Regions from separate parts of the Achromobacter animicus genome, predicted to be linked through region 1. Evidence: predicted binding sites of a transcription regulator. Region 1 holds the regulator's gene; each other region holds the start of a gene.
The links. Region 1 encodes FNR, which switches genes on or off when oxygen is low (the NO sensors DNR and NnrR bind a similar motif). Its sites were predicted from a motif close to TTGATNNNNATCAA; they were not measured.
Positions count from the first base shown of each region.

Region 2: AB3147_RS13580 (universal stress protein) is a predicted target of FNR. The motif match lies at 5,809-5,822, and genes of this name have one in related genera.
Region 3: AB3147_RS02320 (universal stress protein) is a predicted target of FNR. The motif match lies at 5,861-5,874, and genes of this name have one in related genera.

Region 1 is NZ_JAYGJK010000001.1:3,914,239-3,921,379, forward strand. Features, by position in the region: gene clpB (ATP-dependent chaperone ClpB) at 1-2,405, opposite strand, end outside; gene AB3147_RS17890 (gamma-glutamylcyclotransferase family protein) at 2,544-2,978, shown strand; gene fnr (fumarate/nitrate reduction transcriptional regulator Fnr) at 3,076-3,804, shown strand; gene AB3147_RS17900 (hypothetical protein) at 3,819-4,988, shown strand; gene AB3147_RS17905 (ArsR/SmtB family transcription factor) at 5,064-5,501, shown strand; gene AB3147_RS17910 (SRPBCC family protein) at 5,402-5,851, shown strand; gene AB3147_RS17915 (DUF899 domain-containing protein) at 5,931-6,632, shown strand; gene AB3147_RS17920 (hypothetical protein) at 6,583-7,140, shown strand; gene AB3147_RS17925 (2Fe-2S iron-sulfur cluster-binding protein) at 7,121-7,141, opposite strand, start outside.
Region 2 is NZ_JAYGJK010000001.1:2,990,035-2,997,175, reverse strand. Features, by position in the region: gene treY (malto-oligosyltrehalose synthase) at 1-1,941, shown strand, start outside; gene AB3147_RS13595 (hypothetical protein) at 2,069-2,245, opposite strand; gene AB3147_RS13590 (EAL domain-containing protein) at 2,408-3,319, opposite strand; gene AB3147_RS13585 (FUSC family protein) at 3,620-5,743, shown strand; gene AB3147_RS13580 (universal stress protein) at 5,885-6,721, shown strand; gene AB3147_RS13575 (2-hydroxyacid dehydrogenase) at 6,836-7,141, opposite strand, start outside.
Region 3 is NZ_JAYGJK010000001.1:520,728-527,868, forward strand. Features, by position in the region: gene AB3147_RS02290 (UxaA family hydrolase) at 1-242, opposite strand, end outside; gene AB3147_RS02295 (UxaA family hydrolase) at 271-552, opposite strand; gene AB3147_RS02300 (GntR family transcriptional regulator) at 735-1,490, shown strand; SAM riboswitch at 1,517-1,598, shown strand; gene metX (homoserine O-succinyltransferase MetX) at 1,588-2,847, shown strand; gene metW (methionine biosynthesis protein MetW) at 2,844-3,458, shown strand; gene AB3147_RS02315 (muropeptide transporter) at 3,547-4,827, shown strand; gene AB3147_RS02320 (universal stress protein) at 4,886-5,749, opposite strand; gene AB3147_RS02325 (trimeric intracellular cation channel family protein) at 5,973-6,611, shown strand; gene AB3147_RS02330 (GntR family transcriptional regulator) at 6,771-7,141, shown strand, end outside.

The DNA.
Region 1 (7,141 bases):
TCCAGCCGCATCTCCTGCTTTTCCAGGCGCTCGCCCAGACGGCGAAGCTGGATGCGGGCGATGGACTCGATGTGCTGCGCTTCCAGGCCATGGAACACCACCACTTCGTCGATGCGGTTCAGGAATTCGGGCCGCAGCGTCTGCTTCAGTTCATCCCACACCACTTCCTTGACCACGTCGTACGGCTGGCCAGCCAGCGTCTGGATATGGTGCGAACCCAGGTTCGACGTCATGACGATCACCGTGTTGCGGAAGTCGACGGTGCGGCCCTGGCCATCGGTCAGGCGGCCGTCGTCCAGCACTTGCAGCAGCACGTTGAACACGTCCGGGTGCGCCTTTTCGACTTCATCGAGCAGCACCACGCTGTAGGGCTTGCGCCGCACGGCCTCGGTCAGATAGCCGCCCTCTTCGTAGCCCACGTATCCGGGCGGCGCGCCGATCAGCCGCGCCACCGAATGCTTCTCCATGAACTCGCTCATGTCGATGCGGATCATGTGCTCTTCAGAGTCGAACAGGAACTCAGCCAGCGCGCGCGTCAGCTCGGTCTTGCCCACGCCGGTGGGGCCCAGGAACAGGAACGAGCCATACGGCCGCGCCGGATCCGCCAGCCCCGCACGCGAACGGCGGATGGCGTCGGATACGAGGCGCACGGCCTCGTCCTGACCCACCACGCGCTTGTGCAGGAACTCTTCCATGTGCAGCAGCTTTTCGCGTTCGCCCTGCATCATCTTCGACACCGGAATGCCGGTGGCGCGCGACACGACTTCGGCGATTTCCTCGGCGCCGACACGCGTGCGCAACAGGCGCGGACGCGATTCGTCGCCTTCGGCGTTTTCGGCGGCCTCGGCAGCGCCCACCTCGGCGGCCTTCAGACGTGCCTCAAGATCCGGCAGCTTGCCGTATTGCAGCTCGGCCAGCTTGTCGAATTGGCCCTTGCGCTGCAGTTCCGCCATTTCGGCGCGGACGCTGTCGATCTCTTCCTTGATGGCTTGCGTGCCTTGCACCGCGGCCTTCTCGGCCTTCCAGATTTCCTCGAAGTCGTTGTACTCGCGCTGCAGCTTTTGCAGCTCGTCCTCGATGACGCCCAGGCGGCGCTTGGAGGCGTCGTCCGTTTCCTTCTTGACGGCCTCGCGCTCGATCTTGAGCTGGATGATGCGGCGGTCCAGCTTGTCCATCACTTCCGGCTTGGAGTCGATTTCCATGCGGATGCGCGCACCGGCTTCGTCGATCAGGTCGATGGCCTTGTCGGGCAGGAAGCGGTCGGTGATGTAGCGATGCGACAGCTCGGCGGCCGCGACGATGGCCGGGTCGGTGATCTCGACGCCGTGGTGGATTTCGTAGCGCTCCTGCAAGCCGCGCAGGATGGCGATGGTGGATTCCACGTCGGGCTCGTCGACCAGCACCTTCTGGAAGCGCCGCTCAAGCGCCGCGTCCTTCTCGATGTACTTGCGGTATTCGTCCAGCGTGGTGGCGCCGATGCAATGCAGCTCGCCGCGCGCGAGCGCCGGCTTGAGCATGTTGCCCGCATCCATCGCGCCTTCGGCCTTGCCCGCACCCACCATGGTGTGCAGCTCGTCGATGAACACGATGTTGCGGCCGTCGTCCTGGCCCAGCTCTTTCAGCACGGCCTTCAGGCGCTCTTCGAACTCGCCGCGGAACTTGGCGCCCGCCAGCAGCGCCGCCAGGTCCAGCGACAGCACGCGCTTGCCGCGCAGGGTCTCGGGCACTTCGTCGTTGACGATGCGCTGCGCCAGGCCTTCGACGATGGCGGTCTTGCCGACGCCGGGTTCGCCGATCAGCACGGGGTTGTTCTTGGTCCGGCGCTGCAGGATCTGGATGGTGCGGCGGATTTCGTCGTCGCGGCCGATGACCGGATCCAGCTTGCCCTGGCGGGCGCGCTCGGTCAGGTCCAGCGTGTACTTGGAAAGGGCCTCGCGGTTGGCTTCGCCTTCCGCGCCCGACACGTTCTCGCCGCCGCGCACGGCGTCGATCGCCGCTTCCAGGGCCTTTTTCTGCAGGCCCGCGTCGCGCAGAATGCGGCCGGCTTCACCCTTGTCGTCGGCCAGCGCGAGCAGGAAGAGTTCGCTGGCGATATAGGTGTCACCGCGGCGGGAGGCTTCCTTGTCGGTACGGGTCAGCACGCCCTGCAGGTCGCGGCCCACCTGCACGTTGTCTTCGCCCTGCACCTGCGGCAAGCCCTTCAGGGCGGACTCCAGGGCCGGGCCCAGTCGGTTGACCGCCACGCCGGCACGCGCCAGCAAACTGCCCGCGCCGCTGTCGGAATCCGACAACAGGGCGGACAGCACGTGGACAGGTTCGATGTAGGGGTGGTCGTTGCGGGCGGCCAGACTTTGGGCGTCTGCCAACGCTTGTTGAAACTTGGTCGTCAGTTTGTCGAATCGCATAATGGTCGTATTGGCTTGTGGGGAGCCTGACCGATCCGTGCCGGCTGGCTCGATAACCTGAATATGTGGCCGGGTGAGACAATTTCAACACCCGGCGCCTCTCATGGTCTTCTTCGACGTGCACCAGCAAACAGAGCAATGAGCATATACGTTTTTGTGTACGGCACCCTACGGGCCGGCGAAATCAACGACCTCGCCCGGGCGGCCGCAGCGCGCGGTTTGCCGGCCGCCAGCCACGTCGGCGCGGCCAGCGTGCCCGGCATGCTGGTCGATTTTGGCGACTGGCCCGGGCTCATCCCCGTGCAGGACGGCCGGCGCGTGCGCGGCGACGTTTTCCAGGTGGAACCGGCGTTGATCGCCCTGATGGACGAGATCGAAGAATACCAGCCCGGCAAGCCCTGCTGCTTCGTGCGCCGCACGGTTACCGCCCGTCTGGAAGGCGCCGGCCCGACCAGTCTGCTGCCCTGCGAGTACTATCCGATCGACCCCGCGTTTCGGGCCGCGGCGGTCGATATCGCCGGGGAAGACTGGATTGCTCATCGCCTTTCCAGAACAAAGCAGGACGCCCGGTAAGACACCCGTAGTAACAACGGACTACAATAGACGCCTGTCTCGTGCTTCACACCCGTTCCGGCGCCCGCCGTGCAATGGGCACTCTAAAGGTCATCGTATGCAAAAACGGGTCCCCATTGCCCCTGATGCCGCCCACTGTTCCACGTGCATGCTGGGTCACGTCTGCGTTCCCGTGGGCATGGCAGCCGCCGAAGTCGAAAAGCTGGACGAACTGGTCAAAGAGCGCGTCCGCGTGGAAAAAGGCAAGACGCTCTTTTCGCTGGATCATCCGCTCGACGCCGTCTACGGCGTGCGCTTCGGCAGCTTGAAAACGCAACTTGAAGACGCCACCGGCCAGATCCAGATCACCGGCTTCCATCTGCCCGGCGAGATCGTCGGCATGGACGGCATGCTGGATGGCAAGCACGTGTCGGCCGCCGTGGCGCTCGAAGATTCCGAGGTCTGCGTCATCCGCCTGAACGAAGTCGATCGCGTCGCGTCGCACCTGCCGTCGCTGCAACAGCAATTCCGCCGCCTCATGAGCCGCGAGATCACCCGCTCGCACCAGATGCTGGCGTCGCTGGGCTCCATGCGGTCGGAACAGCGCCTGGCCGCATTCCTGTTGAACCTCTCGCAGCGCTATGCGTCGCTGGGCTACTCGTCCACCGAGTTCGTGCTGCGCATGAGCCGCGAAGAAATCGGCAACTATCTGGGCCTGACGCTGGAAACGGTCAGCCGTCTGTTCTCGCGCTTTGCCCGCGACGGCCTCATCAAGATCAACCAGCGCGAAGTCCGCATCCTGGACCTGCCCGCGCTCAAGCAACTGCTGGGACTCGAAAGCTGCTGAGGGGTCGCCGCGCCATGCGCCGCGCGCCTGCCACATCCCTGACCCGCACGGCGCTGGCGGCCTCGCTCGCCCTGGCCACCCTGCTGGCTTGCGGCGCTGCGCATGCGCAGACGCCGCTGCCCGACCCCTACGACTACGACGAAGCCACGCCCGTGCCCAAGCGCGCGGCGCCGCTGCGCTGGCAGGCGGTTGAATTGGGCCGCCCCGGAAACCGGTACAAGATGCCGGTCTACGCCAACCGGGATCTGGCCAAGGACGACCTGCGCGGCATCAAGCAAGTGCTCATCGTCATCCACGGCGTCAAGCGCGACGCCGACAACTACTACGAAACCGCCGCCGCGCTGGTCGCCGCCGACCCGGCGCGCGCCGGCGACACGCTGGTGCTGGCCCCGCGGTTTTCCGGCTCGATCGACTCGGGCTTCGCGGGCATGGCCGCCTGGCGCAAGGCCAGCTGGGAAGACGGCCAGGAAAGCGTCCAGGCCACGGGCCGGCCCGCCCCCGTCACCTCGTTCCAGGTTCTGGACGACCTGCTGCGCAGCCTGGACGACCGCAAGCGCCTGCCGTCGCTCGCCGGCCTGGTGCTTGCCGGCCATTCGGCCGGCGCGCAGTTAGTGCACCGGTATGCCGTGCTGAACAACGTGGACGGGGTGTTGCGCCGCGACGGCCTGACCCTGCGGTACGTGGTCGCCAACCCCTCTTCCTACCTGTACCTGACCAACGAACGGCCACGCGCCGACGGCAAAGGCTACGCGCCCTACGAGCGCGGCATCTGCCCCACCTACAACCAGTACAAGTACGGCACGGACAAGCTGCCCGCCTACGCCGGCGAATCCGACGATTCCCGCCTCTTCGTGCGCTACGCGGCGCGCGATGTGGTCTACCTGCTGGGCGGCGCGGACAACAACCCGGAGCACCGGCTGCTGGACAAAGCCTGCGGCGCCGAAGCCCAGGGCGCCACCCGGCTCGCGCGCGGCACCGGCTATGTCCAGTACGAGCACGTGCTGGCCGCCCGAGGCTCCAAGCCCGTCCCCCTGCGTCACAGCGCCTTCGAAGTCGGCGGCGTGGGCCACGACGGCAAGCGCATGTTCGGCTCGGTCTGCGGCGTGCGAGCGCTGCTGGGCGGCGACGCCCCGGCCAGCAACACCGCCGCGGCCTGCGACATCATCAAGCCGCGCGGCAAGTAACGCGCTTCACCCCTAGGGAAAGTCCGAAGCCATCGCGCTTGACACGCGCTGGTGGCAGACCTAAAACTTAACCTTATGGTTAAGTTAAATGATGATGCTCTCGATGCCATCTTCTCCGCGCTGGCGGATGGCACGCGCCGCCGGGTGCTGGCGGACCTGGAACAGGGCTCGGCCTCGGTCAGCACGCTGGCCCGACCCCACGCCATGTCCCTGCCCGCCTTTATGAAACACCTGCGGGTGCTGGAAGAGGCCGGCCTCATCGCGCGCGCCAAGGACGGGCGGGTCGTGCGCTGCACGTTGTCTCCCGAACCCATGCGCGCCGCCGCCGGCTGGCTGGCACGGTACGAAAGGTTCTGGACCGGCCAACTGGATTCGCTGGCGCGATATCTCTATCACGAAGAGGAAATCCACCCATGGAAAACCGAATCTCCCCCCTCGAGCTGCGGCTCCAGCGCCGCTTCGACTCCCCCGTCGAACGCGTCTGGCGAGCCTGGACCGACCCGCAAGCGCTGATGCGCTGGTTCGGCCCGGCGGGCACGCAACGCGTGTTGCTGGCCGAAACCGATGTGCGGGTGGGCGGCGCTTATGAAGTCGGCTTCATCACCGCAGACGGCGGGGAACACTACGCCAGCGGCCGCTACCAGGAAGTCGCGCTGCATCGCCGTCTGGTGTTCACCTGGGCATGGCGCGACACGCCGCAGGAAACCTCACTGATCACGCTGGACTTCACCTCGGCAGACGGGGGCACCGAGCTTGCCTTCCTGCAGACACCGTTCGTCGACGAGCCCACCCGCGACGGCCACGAGAATGGCTGGTCCGGCGCCATGGACCGGCTGGCGGACCACCTGGCCGGCAAGGCCTGAACCTGGCGCCCCGGACCTGTCCGCCGGATCCGAACTTGACCCCCGGGTCCAAGCGCCCGGCACGCAAAGGAGACGCACGATGCAAACCGATCATCCCGTCGTATCCCGCCCCCAATGGACCGTTGCCCGCGAGGCGCTGTTGCGGCGCGAAAAGGAACTGACCCACGCCTCGGACGCCCTGGCCCGCGACCGCATGGCGCTGCCGTGGGTGCGAGTGGACAAGCCCTACGCCTTTGAAGGCGCGCACGGCATGCAAGGTCTGGATGCCCTGTTCCAAGGCAGGCGCCAGCTCATCGTCTATCACTTCATGTTCAGTCCGGACTGGGAGGACGGGTGCGTGGGCTGCTCGCTCCTGGCCGATCACCTGGACAGCGCGCTCATGCACCTGCGGCACCACGACGTGACGGTGGTGGCTGTCTCGCGCGCGCCGTATGCCCGCCTGGCCGCCTTCCAGGCCCGCATGGGCTGGCAGTTTGACTGGTACTCGTCAGCGGACAGCGATTTCAATTTCGACTTCGAAGCCTCCGTGCCGCAGGCGGATGGCGCCGTCGAGGAACGTCCAGGGGCCAGCGCGTTCTTCCGTGATCCCGACGGCGAAATCTTTCACACCTACTCGGCCTTCGAACGCGGCGTGGAGCGCCTGGCGGGGGCCTACAACTACCTCGACATCGCGCCGCTGGGCCGCAACGAAAACGGCCCGTACTTCGATGTTCGCGACTGGGTGCGCCACCATGACCGATACGGCGACACCCCGCGCCAAGCCTGCCACGACCACCGCTAGGCCGCGGGCCACGGCCGGCATGGCTGGCCTGTGGCTGGCGTGCCTGGCGGCCATGGGCGCCGGACTGATTGTGGACACGTGGCGCACGCCCGCCGCGCTGTTGGCCAGCGAGTGCGGTGCGCCGGGAACGCTGGCGCAACTGGCATGGCGGCACGTCGAGCTGATGCCGGCCAGCTCGGCCGCGATGGCGCTGGCGGCGCTGCTGCCCTGGTCCCAGCTGTCCGGGACTCGATGGCCCTGGGTTCAATTGCTTTGGTCCCGCGTGCCTCAGACCCGATGGCTCTGGCTGCGGCTGCAAGCCGGCGAACCGCCGCTGGCAAGCCGGGTGCTCTGCCTGGTCCTCATGGCGATCGGTATGGTGCTGGGCGCGCGCCTGGGCGTTCAGACAGCGCAGGCGCTGGGCGCTGCGCCGTTTTGGGGAATGGTGCTGGGCATGGCGGCAGGAATGGCCGCAGGCATGGCGGCGACCCTGTTGCCGGTCGCCGCGGTCAGCGCCTGGCGCCGGTAAG
Region 2 (7,141 bases), 920 kb from region 1:
GAGATCAGCGAACTGGTCGGCGTGCGCGTCGAGGAAGAAGCGGTGTTCGACGCCGTGCACGCGCTGGTCCTGCGGCTGTACGCGCAAGGCGTCCTCGACGGCCTGCGCATCGACCATATCGATGGGCTGGCGTCGCCGGGCGGGTATCTGCGCCGACTGTCGGCGCGGCTTGAGCAGGCCAACGCCAACCGCCCCGCGGCGCTGCGCCAGGAGCAGCCCTACCTTGTGATCGAAAAGATCCTGGCGCATGACGAGGCGCTGGACCCGCGCTGGCTGACGGACGGCACCACCGGCTACGACTTCATGGATCAGGTGAGCGCGGTGCTGCACGACCCGCAGGCCGAAGCGCCGCTGCGGGAGTTCTGGCAAACACTGACCGGCGATGAGCGCGACCCCGCCGAGCAGTTGCGCGCAGCGCGGGTGCGCATGCTTGCCCGCCATTTCCCGGCGGAACGGCAGGCGCTGGTGCGCTGCCTGGAACAGATCGCCGCTCGCGACCTGCGCACGCGCGACTGGACCGCCACGGCGATCGACCGCGCGCTGAGCGCCCTGTTGGCCGCCTTCCCCGTCTACCGCACCTATGCGGAGGACGAGGGCCGCAATCCGGCAGACGCGCTGCAGCGCGAGATCGCGGTCGAGGGCGCGGCGACGGCGATGGCGGCCCGCGAAGGCTCCGCCGACACGACGCTGCTGGCGCAGCTTGCGCAGTGGTTGAACGGCGAAACGGATCACCCCACCGCCCTGCGCCGCTTCCAGCAATTGACGCCACCGCTGGCCGCCAAGGCGCTGGAAGACACCCTCTTCTACCGATACGGCCCGCTGCTGTCGCGCAACGAGGTTGGCGCGTCGCCGGGCTGCTTCAGCCTGTCCGCCGAGGACTTCTTCGCCGCCAGCGCCGCGCGCGCGCGGACGCATCCCCGCGCCATGCTGGCCACCGCCACACACGACCACAAGCGCGGCGAAGATACGCGGATGCGGCTCGCCGTCCTGACCGAGATGCCCGACCGCTGGCAGGAAGCGGCGCGGGGCTGGATAGACGCATTGCCCGGCGGCATCAGCCGCGCAGACCGCTACATGCTCATCCAGACGCTGATCGGCGCCTGGCCCTGCGAATGGCGTGCGGACCCGGCCGACTGGGCGCCCGACGCCCTGCAGCAATGGCTGGACCGGATCGGCCAATGGCAGGAAAAGGCCCTGCGCGAGGCCAAGCTGCACACGAGCTGGACCGATCAGGATCCCACCTACGAAGCCGCCGCGAAAGAATGCCTGGCATGGCTGGGCGGTGATCCCGAAGGCCGCCGCGTGCTGGCCAGCATTGCCGCCTTCGCGCTCGACATTGCGCCAGCCGGGATGGTCAACAGTTTCACGCAGACGCTGCTGCGCAATACGTTGCCGGGCGTGCCGGATCTTTATCAGGGCACGGATCTGTGGGATTTCAGTCTTGTCGACCCCGACAATCGCCGGCCGGTCGATTACGCCCTGCGCGCCAAGCTGCTCGCGGATGGTTCGCACGACGTAGCGATGGACCTGTCCGAATCGGCCTGGCGCACGGGTGCGGTCAAGCAGGCGTTGATCCACCGGGTGCTGATGGCCCGCCAGCGGGCACCCGAGCCTTTTGCGGGCGGCAGCTTCCAGGCTGTTTCGGCGCAGGGCCCGCAAGCCGGTCACGTGCTGGCTTATGTGCGCCAGCACGGCGGCCAGACCGCCCTCATCGTCGGCGCGCGGACGTGCGCGCTGCAGTTGGCCGGATACGCGCGGGGCGATGCCGCCGGGGCGCGAGGATTCTGGGGCGACACGGCGCTGCGCCTGCCCGACTGCATCCCCGGCCTGTCACTGCACGACGCCCTGACAGGACGCCGTGTGCGCGCTGGCGCCGACGGGCTGCTGCCGATGATGGAGCTGCTTCGCGACGGGCCAGCCGTACTCTGCCTGTCTGCCTAGGGCGGCGGTCAACAGCTTCCAAATGCAATTCGGCCCCGGACGCGTCACGGAGGGGGACGCGGCCGGGGCCGTCAAGTACTACGCAAACAGCCGCGCGCTGGTCACACGGCTTGCGTAGCCAACGCCTTTAGCGCTGATTCTTGTTTTGCTGACCGGAAGTCTGACCTTGCTGATTACGGTCTTTTTCCATTTGCTGGCCAGCTTGGCCGGGCTGCTGACCCGGCTGGTTGCGATCCCGGGGATTTTCCTGGGATTGTTGCTTTTGCGGTTGCTTCTGCTGGTCGGGTTGGTTCTGGTTGGCCATTACACGTCTCCTGAATAGAAGCGGAGATATTCCGCACTTATCCTTGAGCAACCGCCGTGCCCAACCCGGTGCGCTGGGGGAAGCGGGGATGGCTGTTTCCGGGGACGGAGGCAGCGGGCGGAATTCCCGCGCCGATCGGTAAAAACTACCCTTGCACAGGCGCTACAGCAAGGTGGAGTGCACAACCGGGCGGCCCGGTTCCGCTTCCTGGCTGGGACCGTCGAACGCATCCAGCCAAGACGACGCATAGGCGGCGGGCGCCGCCAGCGGCTCGCCGCCGTCCCGCTGCGTGCGCAGGCGCAGAATCAATTCGTCCAGCGGCATGGGACGGCCCAATGAGAACCCCTGCCCATAGCGGCATCCGGCCGCACGCAGAGCGGGTATGTCGGCCACGTTCTCCACGCCTTCCGCGACCACGCGCCAGCCCAGGCGGGTCGCCAGCTCCGCAGCCGTGCGCAGAACCTCGAAGGCAACGGCGCTGCGCCGCATGCGCGTGACGAAATACTGGTCGATCTTCACTTCGGACAGGGGAAGCGCGGACAGCAGCTTCAGTGACGCATGGCCGGTGCCGAAGTCGTCCAGACTGACCTCGCAGCCCGCCTCTTCCAGTCGTAGCAGCGACGCGCGCAGCACGTCCAGGTCGTGGATGGGCTGGTCTTCGGTCAGTTCGACGCGCACCAGCGACGGGGGCAATTCCGCGGCGCGTACGCGGTCAAGCAGGAAATCCACGCAGCGCAGTTCGGACAGTGTCGTGGCGGGCGCGTTGATCGCCAGCGGCACGGCCACGCCGACGCGGCGCAGCGTCTGCAGCGCGTCGATGACCCGCACGCATACGCGCTCAAACAGCATGCCGTCCAGCCCCAGCCGGTTCACCGCGGGGATGAAGTCGGCAGGCATGACGATGCCCAGTTGCGGATGCTGCCAGCGCACCAGCGCTTCGGCAGAAACGATGCGACCTGTGAGCAGGTCGACTTGCGGCTGCAAGAGTACGCGCAGCCCATCACGTCCGGTGACCATGGCGGTAATTTCCGCATCGCTGACCACGGGTTGTTGGCAAGACTCGGTATTGATCATCGGCTTGCTCCAGATGCGTCCCGACAGGTTGCCTGCGCTGTCCGGGCGCAGATCGGGACACGATATTGACGCATTCTGCGCTCTCCACGCCATAAAGTCACACACATGTAACCAACGGTGTTAAGGTGCGCAAATTCATGTTTGGCGCGGGTTTCCGGGCGGCTCGGGTGCCGCTTCGTCCGGCCGTTGTGCCGCGGGTCTCCGCCGCGTGGTGCAATCTCCCGCCCTTGTCTTGTCGACATGGTAGGGTTGCCATCTTTCCGGCCTGCCCAGCCAATTTTTCCGCTGCATTTCATCCGCGTGACTAGTCTGCTTACCCGTTGGCGCGCCTCCCTGCGCAATGTGCTGTGGCTCGATGCCCTGCAAGCTGCCGCCATCAGCGCGGCCCCCGTCATCCTTGCCGTGCTGGTGCACGAACCGCGCCTGGGCTGGACCGCCATCGCCGCGTTCTGGGCCTGCTTCGGCGACCCCGGCGGTCCGCTGCGCAAGCGCGCCGGATCGATGCTGGCGCTGGGCCTGATCGGCGCCCTGTACTGCCTGCTGGCCAGCGCCAGCGCCTCACATGTCTGGTTGCTGTTGCCGCTGACATTTGTGTGCTGCACCTTCGGCGGACTGCTGCGCGTGCTGGGCCCCGCCGCCGCCATCGTGGGCACGCTGCTGTCGGCCGGCTTCGTCGTGGCCGCCGAGCTGCCGGCCCCGACGCTGACCGAAAGCCTCTGGTACACGTTGTTCTTCCTGGCGGGCGCGGTGTGGGCAATTTTGATGACGGCGCTTGTCTGGCGCCGCCGGCCCTGGAAGGACGCCACCCATGCGGTCGCCCACTGCTACCGGGGTCTCGCGGACTTTTCCGATGCGCTGGCCCGCATGTATTCCGGCCTTGCGCCGGCCGCGGGGCCGCAGGCCTGGAGCGCCGTCGTCCGCCCGCAGCGCAGCGCCCAACGCGCCGCGCTGGAAGCCGCCCGCGTCCGGATCCGCGAAGTGCTGGACGCCCGCCCGTCGCGCCGGGCCCGCGCGCATCAATTGCTTTACCTGCTGGACAGCGCCGAGGACAGCTTCATTGCGCTGGTCGCCGCCGCCGACCTGCTGGAGTCCAATGCGCCGCGCTGGCTGGGCCGCAGCGCCGGGGCGCACCTGTCGCACGCGCTGCATCGCTACGCCAGCGTCTGCAACGCGATCGCCAGCACGTCCGACGTCAGCGACGCCAAGCAGGCCGAGTGCCTGCGCGAGCGCCTGGCCCACTACAACGCCGGACTGCGCGACCTGCGTGGCGGGGCCATGGCTTATGCGCCGGACTTGGCCTCCGTGGTGCCGGTGCTGGACCGCCTGCTGCACAACGCCCAGGCGGTCACGCAGTCGCTGTTCGATCTGGGCGCGACCCCCGCCGCACCCGCGCACCGCGCCAGCGATGGCACCGGCGCCCGGCAGGCCTGGCGCACGCTGCGCCAGAACCTGCGGTTTGAATCCGATGCCTTCCGCCATGCGCTGCGGGTCGGCGTGGGCGCCACCATTGCCGTGGCGCTGTCCAAGACCTTTGCCGTCAACCACGGCTATTGGATGTCGCTGACGCTGATCTTCATCCTGCAGCCCTACTTTGCGACGACCTGGCAGCGCACTGTCGAGCGGGTGATAGGCAGCGTGGCCGGCGCCATCAGCGCCTCGTTGCTGGGCCTGTTGCTCACGACGCCGCTGTCCGTGGCGCTGGCGGTCCTGCCTATCGCGCTGGGCACGTTTGCCGCGCGCACCGTCCACTACGCGCTGTACACCTTCTTCCTGACGTCGCAGTTCGTGCTGGTCAGCCACATCCAGCAGCCCGAGATCTACGAGCCGACGCTGGCCGCGCTGCGCGCGTTCAACAGCGTGCTGGGCGGCATCCTGGCGCTCTTGGTCGGCTTTCTGGTCTGGCCCGAGAAAGAGCCGCGGCAGCTGGCCGGCGCCCTGGCGCGCGCGTTGCAGCGGCATGCCGATTACGCCCTGGCGCTGGCCCAGGAAAAAAGCGGCGACGCCGCTTCCCGCGACATCGTCGGCCTGCGTCGGCTCGCCTGCCTGTCGGCCGACAACGCCGAGGCGTCGCTCCAGCGGCTGCAGCAGAATCCGGTGCATCGCGACCGTAACGTGGACACCGCCGTGAACCTGCTCAACGCCATGCGCCGCATTACGGCGGCGGGCACCGTGCTGGAGATCCAGCCAGCGCTGCCGCCAGAATCGCCGGCGGCGGCCGCACTGCGGGACTACGGCGCGGTGCTGGCGCACGTGCTGCATCCGGAAGGCTCCGGCCCGGTCCCCGAGGCCCGCGGGATGGCGGTGCCCGCTGTCATTGCCGAAGCCGAACCGGCGCTGGCCGCGCCGCTCGACCGCATCGCACAGCAGGCGCGTCAGATCCGCCAACTGCGCGACCGCGTGCAGCGCGATCCGGCGCCGCAATAGCCGCGTGCAATAGGTGCTTGCAATGGCGGCTTGCATTGAGCCGGCGGGGCGAAACTCAAACCGGCTTGATGCGCATCAATAGAGCGCCCTGGTTAAACGGCAACCATACGGACATGGCTTGTTTAACCAAGGAGGCCCACCATGTACCGCCGCATTTCCGTCCACCTGGACCACGGGTTTGACTGCAAGCGCCGCACCGCGCTGGCGCTGGAACTGGCCAAGCGCCACAAGGCCGAACTGGTGGGGGTCTACGCCAGCTCCGCGCCGCCGCAGTACTACTACGGCGAATCCGTCATGATGTCGCGCACGCTCAATATCATGAAGAACCTGCAGGCCCAGAACCGCGGCGAGGTGCAGAACGCCTTTCTGGAATCCGCCGCCATCGCAGACGTACCGGCCGTCGTCCGCGCCGGTGAATCCTCGCCCAGCGCCACCGTCGCCCTGCACGGCCGCGCCAGCGACCTCATCATCGTCAGCCAGCAAAACCGCGACGATGTCGAGGCCGCCCACGAAAACGAATTCGTCGAACAAACCCTGCTGACCGCCGGGCGTCCCGTCCTGGTGGTGCCGTCCAGCGGCGAATTCCCGGTCGTCGGCGACCGCGTCCTGCTCTGCTGGGACGGCAGCCGCGAAGCCGCCCGCGCACTGGCCGATGCCACCCCGCTGCTGCAAGGCGCCTCGCATGTCGTCGTGCTGACCATGGACGAAGGCGCGGCCACCCGCAACGTCGAATCCATCCCCTTCGAAGATCTGGTCACCTACTTCGTGGCGCACGGCATCTCCGCGCCGGACCACGTGCGCCGAGACATCAAGGGCGTTGGCGTCGGCAGCACCATCCTGAACGCCGCCGCCGATTACAGCGCCGACCTGATCGTCATGGGCGCGTACGGCCACAGCAAATTCCGGGAATGGGCGATGGGCGGCGCCACCGCCTCCATTCTGAAGAGCATGACGGTGCCGATCATGTTCTCGCACTGAGGGCGTAGCCCGCAAAGACGCCGACGCCGCATCCACAAAGGGCGCGGCGTCGGCGTATTCAATATTGGCGCATCCGCCGGCGCCATACTCGCGCCGGCAATCGGCCGCGCGGCGTTACGCAGCCACGAGGTTCGCGTCCCGCACCGGCGTCAGCACAGGCTTGCCGGCAAAATGCGCCGTGGCGTTTTCCAGGAACAGCGCCACGGTCGCCGCCACCGCTTCCGGCGAACGCCCTGCGCTGTGCGGCGTCAACACCACGTTGTCCAGCTGCTTGAGCGCATCGGGAATGGTCGGCTCGCCGTCCACCACGTCCAGTCCGGCGCCGGCAATGCGCTTCTCGGCCAGCGCGGCAATCAACGCGTCCGTGTCGACAACGCTGCCGCGCGCGATGTTGATCAGATAACCGTCCGGACCCAACGC
Region 3 (7,141 bases), 3.4 Mb from region 1:
ACGTTGGGGTTACAGCCGGTGCCGATCAGCGTGCGAAAGTGCAGTTCAAGATCCTCGCCGAACTGCAGGCGGCCATAAGGATGAGGCAGGGCCAGGGTGCCCTTGATATTGTTGGCGACGGCTTCGGCCGCGGCGTTGGAGATGTCGTCCACGGGCAGGACGATGACGTGGTTGCGCACGCCGACGCGGCCATTGTCGCGGCGATAGCCTTGGAAGGTAGTCTGGGCAGTGATGATGGACATGGTGGGTTCCTGTGCGATGGACGGGCGCTTACCAGCGCTTGGTCTTGATGTTGTGCACGTGGGCGTGCTGGCCGGCCTTGATGGGCGCCACCACGCGGCCGATGTCGACGCCGTACTTGAAGACGGTGTCGCCCACGTCCATGTCCTTCATCGCCACCTTGTGTCCGATGGGAATGTCCTGCGACGCGCGCACATGGATGATCTTGTCCTCATCCATGATCCAGGCGTTCAGCTCCGTTCCGGCGGTCAGGCCTTCCACCACGGCGACCGCCACCGTGTCCTTCGCATCGTGCAATACGGCGTGAATCATTGTCTTCCTCTCTGAGTCAGGGGCGCCGCCCGGGTGCTGCACGCGGCGCGGATCACAACGGCCAGGAAATCTTAGGCCCGGCTTGTTTCAAAGTCAACTAAATCATATAGATGAATTACATGACTTGAGCGAATGACGGACGCGCCGCTACACTGGAGGTCCTTGATTTTTGCGATGCACCCATGAACACCAGCCTGTCACCGACTGTGCCCCTGGGCAGTCCCTTGTACGAACAGGTCAAGCAGGCCGTGCTTGCCGCGCTGGCGCAAGGCGAGTGGAAGCAGGGCGACGCGATTCCTCCGGAAAAGCATCTGGCTGAACGGTTCGGCGTATCGATCGGCACCTTGCGCAAGGCCATCGACGAACTGGCCGCCGAGAACATCCTGGTGCGCCATCAGGGACGCGGCACCTACGTCGCGGTGCACACGCGCAACCATCACTTCTTCAAGTTTTTCCGCATCGTCGGGCAGGACGGCAGCAAGTCCTATCCGACCACCGAGCTGTTGCGCTTCCGGCGCGTGAAGGCCTCGGCGGTCGCGCGCGAAAAGCTGGAACTGCCCGCGGGCGCCCATGTGTTCGAGTTCCTGAATGTGCTGTCGCTCAACGGCGACGTGGTCATGGCCGACGAGGTGTGCCTGCCCGAATCCCGCTTTCCGGGGCTGACTGAAGCGCATCTGCGCGAGCGCACCAGCACGCTGTACGCCCTGTACCAGGACCTGTTCGGCGTCAACGTCATCGCCACCGACGAGCGCTTGCGGACCTGCCTGGCCGAGCGCATGCAGGCGCGCTGCCTGGGCGTGGCCGAGGGCAGCGCGCTGCTGGAGATCCGCCGCATCGCGTTCTCCTACAACCGCCAGCCCGTGGAATGGCGCGTGTCCCGCGTGAACACCGAACGCTACGAGTATCTGGGACAGGAGCCCTGGGAAGCCGGCACGTAGCAGTGCTAGAATTCCTGCCGCACTACCCAATTTTCGGCGCCGATTTGCCTGATCCGCTTGCGGGCGCCTTCCAATAAATCCAGCTAAAGAGGTCCGTATGACCACTCCTGCCCAACATTTGGCCGGTGATTCGGCCAGCGGGTTCGTCCCCGCAACCGTCACGACTTCCGATACCGTTGATCCCGGTTCGGTCGGCCTTGTCTCCCCCACGTTCATTCGTTTCGACGAACCGCTGCCCCTGCTGAGCGGCCAATCGCTCGCGTCCTACGAACTGGCCGTCGAAACCTACGGCACGCTCAATGCGCAGCGCACGAACGCCGTGCTGATCTGCCACGCGCTCAATGCCTCGCACCACGTGGCTGGGCAAGCCGCGGACAACCCCAACGACCTGGGCTGGTGGGACAACATGGTGGGTCCCGGCAAGCCGGTGGACACCAATCTCTTCTTCGTGATCGGCGTGAACAACCTGGGCTCGTGCTTCGGCTCGACCGGGCCGGCCAGCATCAACCCCGAGACCGGCAAGCCCTGGGGCGCCGCGTTCCCGGTGCTGACGGTGGAAGACTGGGTGCGGGCGCAGGCGCGGGTGGCGGACCACTTCGGCATCGAGCGCTTTGCGGCGGTGATGGGCGGATCGCTGGGCGGCATGCAAGCGCTCAGCTGGTCGATCACCTTGCCCGAACGCGTGGCCAACTGCATCGTCATCGCCAGCACGCCGCGCCTGTCCGCGCAGAACATCGGCTTTAACGAAGTGGCCCGCCGCGCCATCATCACCGACCCGGATTTCCACGGGGGCGACTACTACGCGCAGGACACCGTGCCCCGCCGCGGCCTGTCGGTCGCGCGCATGATCGGCCACATCACGTACCTGTCCGACGACGACATGGCCGAAAAATTCGGCCGCGCCCAGCGCGCACCCGCCGAGAACGGTGCGTACCGCTACGGCTACGACGTCGAGTTCGAGGTCGAGTCGTACCTGCGTTACCAGGGCGAGAAGTTCACGCGCTATTTCGACGCCAACACCTACCTGCTGATCACGCGCGCGCTGGACTACTTTGATCCGGCTCGCACCACGGGCGGCGATCTGGCGCGCGCCCTGGCGCCTGCCAAGTCGAACTTCCTGCTGGTGTCGTTTTCGACCGACTGGCGCTTCCCGCCGGAGCGGTCGCGCGAGATCGTGCGGGCGCTGCTGAAAAACGCCAGTCCCGTCACGTACGCCGAGATCGACGCGCCGCACGGCCACGACGCCTTCCTGCTGGAAGACGCGCGCTATCACGCGGTGGTGCGCGGCTACTACGAACGCATCGCGCGCGAGCTGGGCCTGCAAGCCGCCGCCCCGATTGAAGGATGCTCCGAATGACTTCCGTGACCCCACGCTATGCTCACAGCGCGCTGCGGCCTGACCTGGCGCGCATTGCCGGGTGGATCGAGCCGGGCAGCCGCGTCCTGGACCTGGGGTGCGGCGACGGCGCGCTGCTGGCGCACCTGCGCGACCATCGCCAGGTCAAGGGAGCCGGCGTCGAACTCGACGACACCTGCGTGATCGCCTGCGTGCGTCGCGGCGTCGAGGTCATCCAGCAGAACCTGGAAGACGGCCTGGCGCTCTTTGACGACAAGCAGTTCGATACCGTCGTGCTGTCGCAGACGCTGCAGTCCATGCACCGCACCGAGCACATCCTGCGTGAAATGGCCCGCGTGGCGCGCTACGGCGTGGTGTCGTTTCCCAACTTCGGCTACTGGCCGCACGGCTGGGCCATCCTGCGCGGCCGCATGCCCGTGACCGGACAGATGCCGTACCAGTGGTACAACACGCCGAACATCCACCTGTGCACGTTGCGCGACTTCGAACAGCTCGCGGGGGAAGTGGGCCTGCGCATCCTGGAACGCGCCACCTTCAACGAAGGCAAGGAAGTGAAGGCGTTCCCCAGCTGGCGCAGCACGCTGGCCGTGTACCGCTTTGCTTCGCCCTGACAATCATCCCCCTGACATTCCGACACGCATCCTCCTGACGGCGCGGGGCAACAGGCCCTAAAATGCCGCAAGCCCGCGGCCGGCGCCCGTGACGCCGCTGGCCAAGTTTCAGGAGACCGTCATCACCGCTGTATCCAACGTCTACACCAGCCCGCGCGTTGCCCCCTTGCTGGTGCTGGGCTTTGCCAGCGGGCTGCCGCTGGCCCTGACCAGCGGCACCTTGCAGGCCTGGGCCACCGTCGAAGGCGTGCCGCTGCAGGAAATCGGTTTCCTCACCCTGGTAGGCACGGCCTACACCATCAAATTCCTCTGGGCGCCGTTCGTCGACCGGTTTGCGCCGCCCGTGCTGGGCCGGCGCCGTGGCTGGATGCTCGTGACGCAGCTGCTGCTGGCGGTGGCCATCATGGCGATGGGCACGCTTTCGCCGTCGTCCACGCTGATGGCGCTGGCCGTGCTGGCCGTGCTGGTTGCCTTTCTGTCCGCCACGCAGGACATCGCCTTCGACGCCTATTGCACGGACGTGCTGCGCAAGGACGAGCGCGGCGCGGGCGCGGCCATCCGGGTCATGGGATACCGGCTTGCCATGATCGCATCCGGCGGTCTGGCGCTGATCATGGCGGACCAGTGGATAGGGTGGGGCAACACCTACATGGTGATGGGCGGGCTGATGCTGCTTTGCGCGCTGGCTACGCTGTGGGCGCCCGAGCCCGAGCACGTCGCGCGCCCGCCGCGCACCCTGCGCGAGGCGGTGAATGAGCCGCTCCGCGAATTCTTCATGCGCCGCGGCGCGATGGAAGTGCTGCTGCTGATCGTGCTGTACAAACTGGGCGACGCGTTCGCCGGGGCCCTGTCCACCACGTTTCTGATCCGCGGCGCGGGGTTCACGCCGACAGAGGTCGGCACCGTGAACAAGGTGCTGGGGCTGGCGGCCACCATCATTGGCGCGCTGGCGGGCGGGTCGCTGATGGCGCGCTGGGGGCTGTACCGGTCGCTGATGGCGTTCGGCCTCTTGCAGGCAGTGTCGAACCTGGCGTACTGGCTGATCGCGGTCAGCCCGAAAAACCTGTGGCTGATGGCAACCGGCGTGGGCATCGAGAACCTGTGCGGCGGCCTGGGCACGGCGTCTTTCGTGGGTCTGCTGATGGCGCTGTGCCACCAGCGGTTCTCCGCCACGCAATTTGCGCTGCTGTCGGCGCTGTCGGCCGTGGGCCGCACCTATCTGGCCGGCCCGTTGACGCCGCCGCTGGTCGAATACCTGGGATGGCCCGGGTTCTTCCTGCTGACGGTGGCCATTGCCCTGCCGGGACTCGTGCTGCTGCGCAAGCTGCGCGGCACGATCGAGACCATGGAAAAGCAGGGCGAATCGTAGCCGACCGATCGCAAAAAAAAGGCGGCGCACAAGCGCCGCCTTTTTGCTGGCCGAAAACCTATTCTTCGCCGCTCAGCCGGACGATCAGCACGTCGCTGGGCAGGGATTCCAGCAGCCGCTCGGCCACGCTGCCGATGGCGGTGCGCAGGATGCCGGTGCGGCCGTGGGTGCCGGTGACGACCAAGTCGGAGCGGTGGTTGAACGAGTAGTCGGACAGCACGGTTTCGGGCTGGCCGGCTTCGAGCACGACCTTGGTCGGGCGGCCCTTGGGAAGTTCGGGCGTTTCGGCGATGAAACGCTCGGCGCACTGTTCGGCGGTTCGATACAGGTTGTCCACGACGCCGTCGTCCGGCTTGCTCACGCTCTGGAACGGCACTTCATACGCGTTGAACAAGGTGATGTCCGCATTGGGCACCAATTGCAGTGCGGCGCGCAGCGCCTGGCGCGAGCCATCCGAGAAGTCGGTGGCGACCAGTACGTCGCGGTAGGGCCGGCGGGGGCGGTTCTTGACTACCAGCACGGGCTGACGCGCCTGGCGGGCCAGCTTTTCGACCGTGGTGCCGAGCAGCAGGCGGCCCAGCGTTTCCTGGCGGGCGATGCCGGCCACGATCAGCGAGCAGCCATACGCGTCGGCGGTTTCCATGATGCTGGCGACGGGGTCGCCCTTGGTGACCACGACTTCCGCCGGCACGTTGGCGGCGGCGACGTCTTCGGCGAGTTCGCGTTCGACGAGGGCCTTGTGGTCCGGCGACAGGCGGCGCCAGACGGGGGTGGTGAGCGGCGTGGCATGGGATTCCATGACATGCAGCATGATCAGCTTGGTGTTCAGTTCCTTGGTCAACTGCAGGGCGCGGTCAAGGGCTCTGTCGCCGCGCGCACTCAGGTCGGTGGCCAGAAGGATGGGGCCAATTTGCTGGGTCATACCTAATCTCCCGGTTACGGCCAGAGGGGCGGCTCCCGCGTCCGCGCTGCCTGGCCCAGTAGCGCCCGGTCGGGCACGTCTCCATTGTCTCGCCGCGAAACGAGACCGGAGTTGATCGTTGTCAACGCAGGTTTGAGGGTACGGGATGATGCGCGCGCAGGCAATGGCGCGCCCGCCGGCAAGGCTCAATACAATGGGGCCTGCCCAAGCTACCCCCCCACCTATGTTTACCGATCTGTCGCCCGCCCTGCTGCACACGCTGTACCTGGTCGCCATCGTTGCCGAAGCCATGACGGCGGCACTGTCGGCGGGGCGGCGCGACATGGACTGGATGGGCGTCTGCATCATCGCGTGCGTGACGGCGCTGGGCGGCGGATCGCTGCGCGACGTGCTGCTGGGGCACTATCCGCTGACCTGGGTCGTGCATCCCGAGTACCTGTGGATGACGGGCGGGGCAGCGATCCTGACCGCGCTGATCGCGCCGGTCATGCGCCGCTTGCGCAGCGTGTTCCTGCTGGCTGACGCGCTGGGTCTGGTGGCGTTCACGGTCATCGGCTGCCAGGTGGCGCAGATGATGCAGTTGCCGATCACCGTCGTGCTGATCAGCGGCATGATCACCGGGTGCGCCGGCGGGGTGCTGCGCGACGTGCTGTGCAACGAGGTGCCGCTGCTGTTTCGCAAGGAACTCTACGCCAGCGTGTCTCTGGTGACCGGCGCACTGTATCTGGGCTCGATGTCGCTCGGCCTGTCGGCCAACGCGTCGGTGCCCATCGCGCTGGCCGCGGGGCTGACCATGCGCCTCATGGCCCTGCGCTTCAACTGGCAAATGCCCAAATTCGTCTACCGCGACGACTGGGACTGACCGCGCCAGGCGGTCAAATTCGTCCTTCCCGCCCTGCCCGCAGACGGCCATGCTATGCCGTGTCTATTGTGTGAAACATTATTTCTATTTCTGTTTCAATAGATTTCTAGTATCTTGTCTGGGTCTCATAGCTTGCATACGCAGTAGAAGGGGAGCCGATTGGACGTCAAAGCGCCCGCCACGATTCCGTATTTCCTACAGGAACAGATTCGTGAGTTGATAGTGAACGGCACTATCCGGCCCGGGCAGCCGTTACGGGAACAGGAACTGGAACAGCGCTTCGGCACCAGCCGCAGCCCCATCCGGGAAGCGCTGCGTCTGTTGGAACTGAGCGGGCTGGTGACGCACATCCAGCGCAAGGGGTTCCGGGTCACCCTCTATACCGAAACCCAGATCCGCCATCTGTACATGCTGCGCGCGGAGCTGGAAGCCTATTGCATCCGGCAGGTCGCCGAGATGCCCGATCTGAGCGCGCTGGTGGCCGAACTGACCACGCAGCATGAGGCGATCGTCGCCGCGATGGGCCGCCT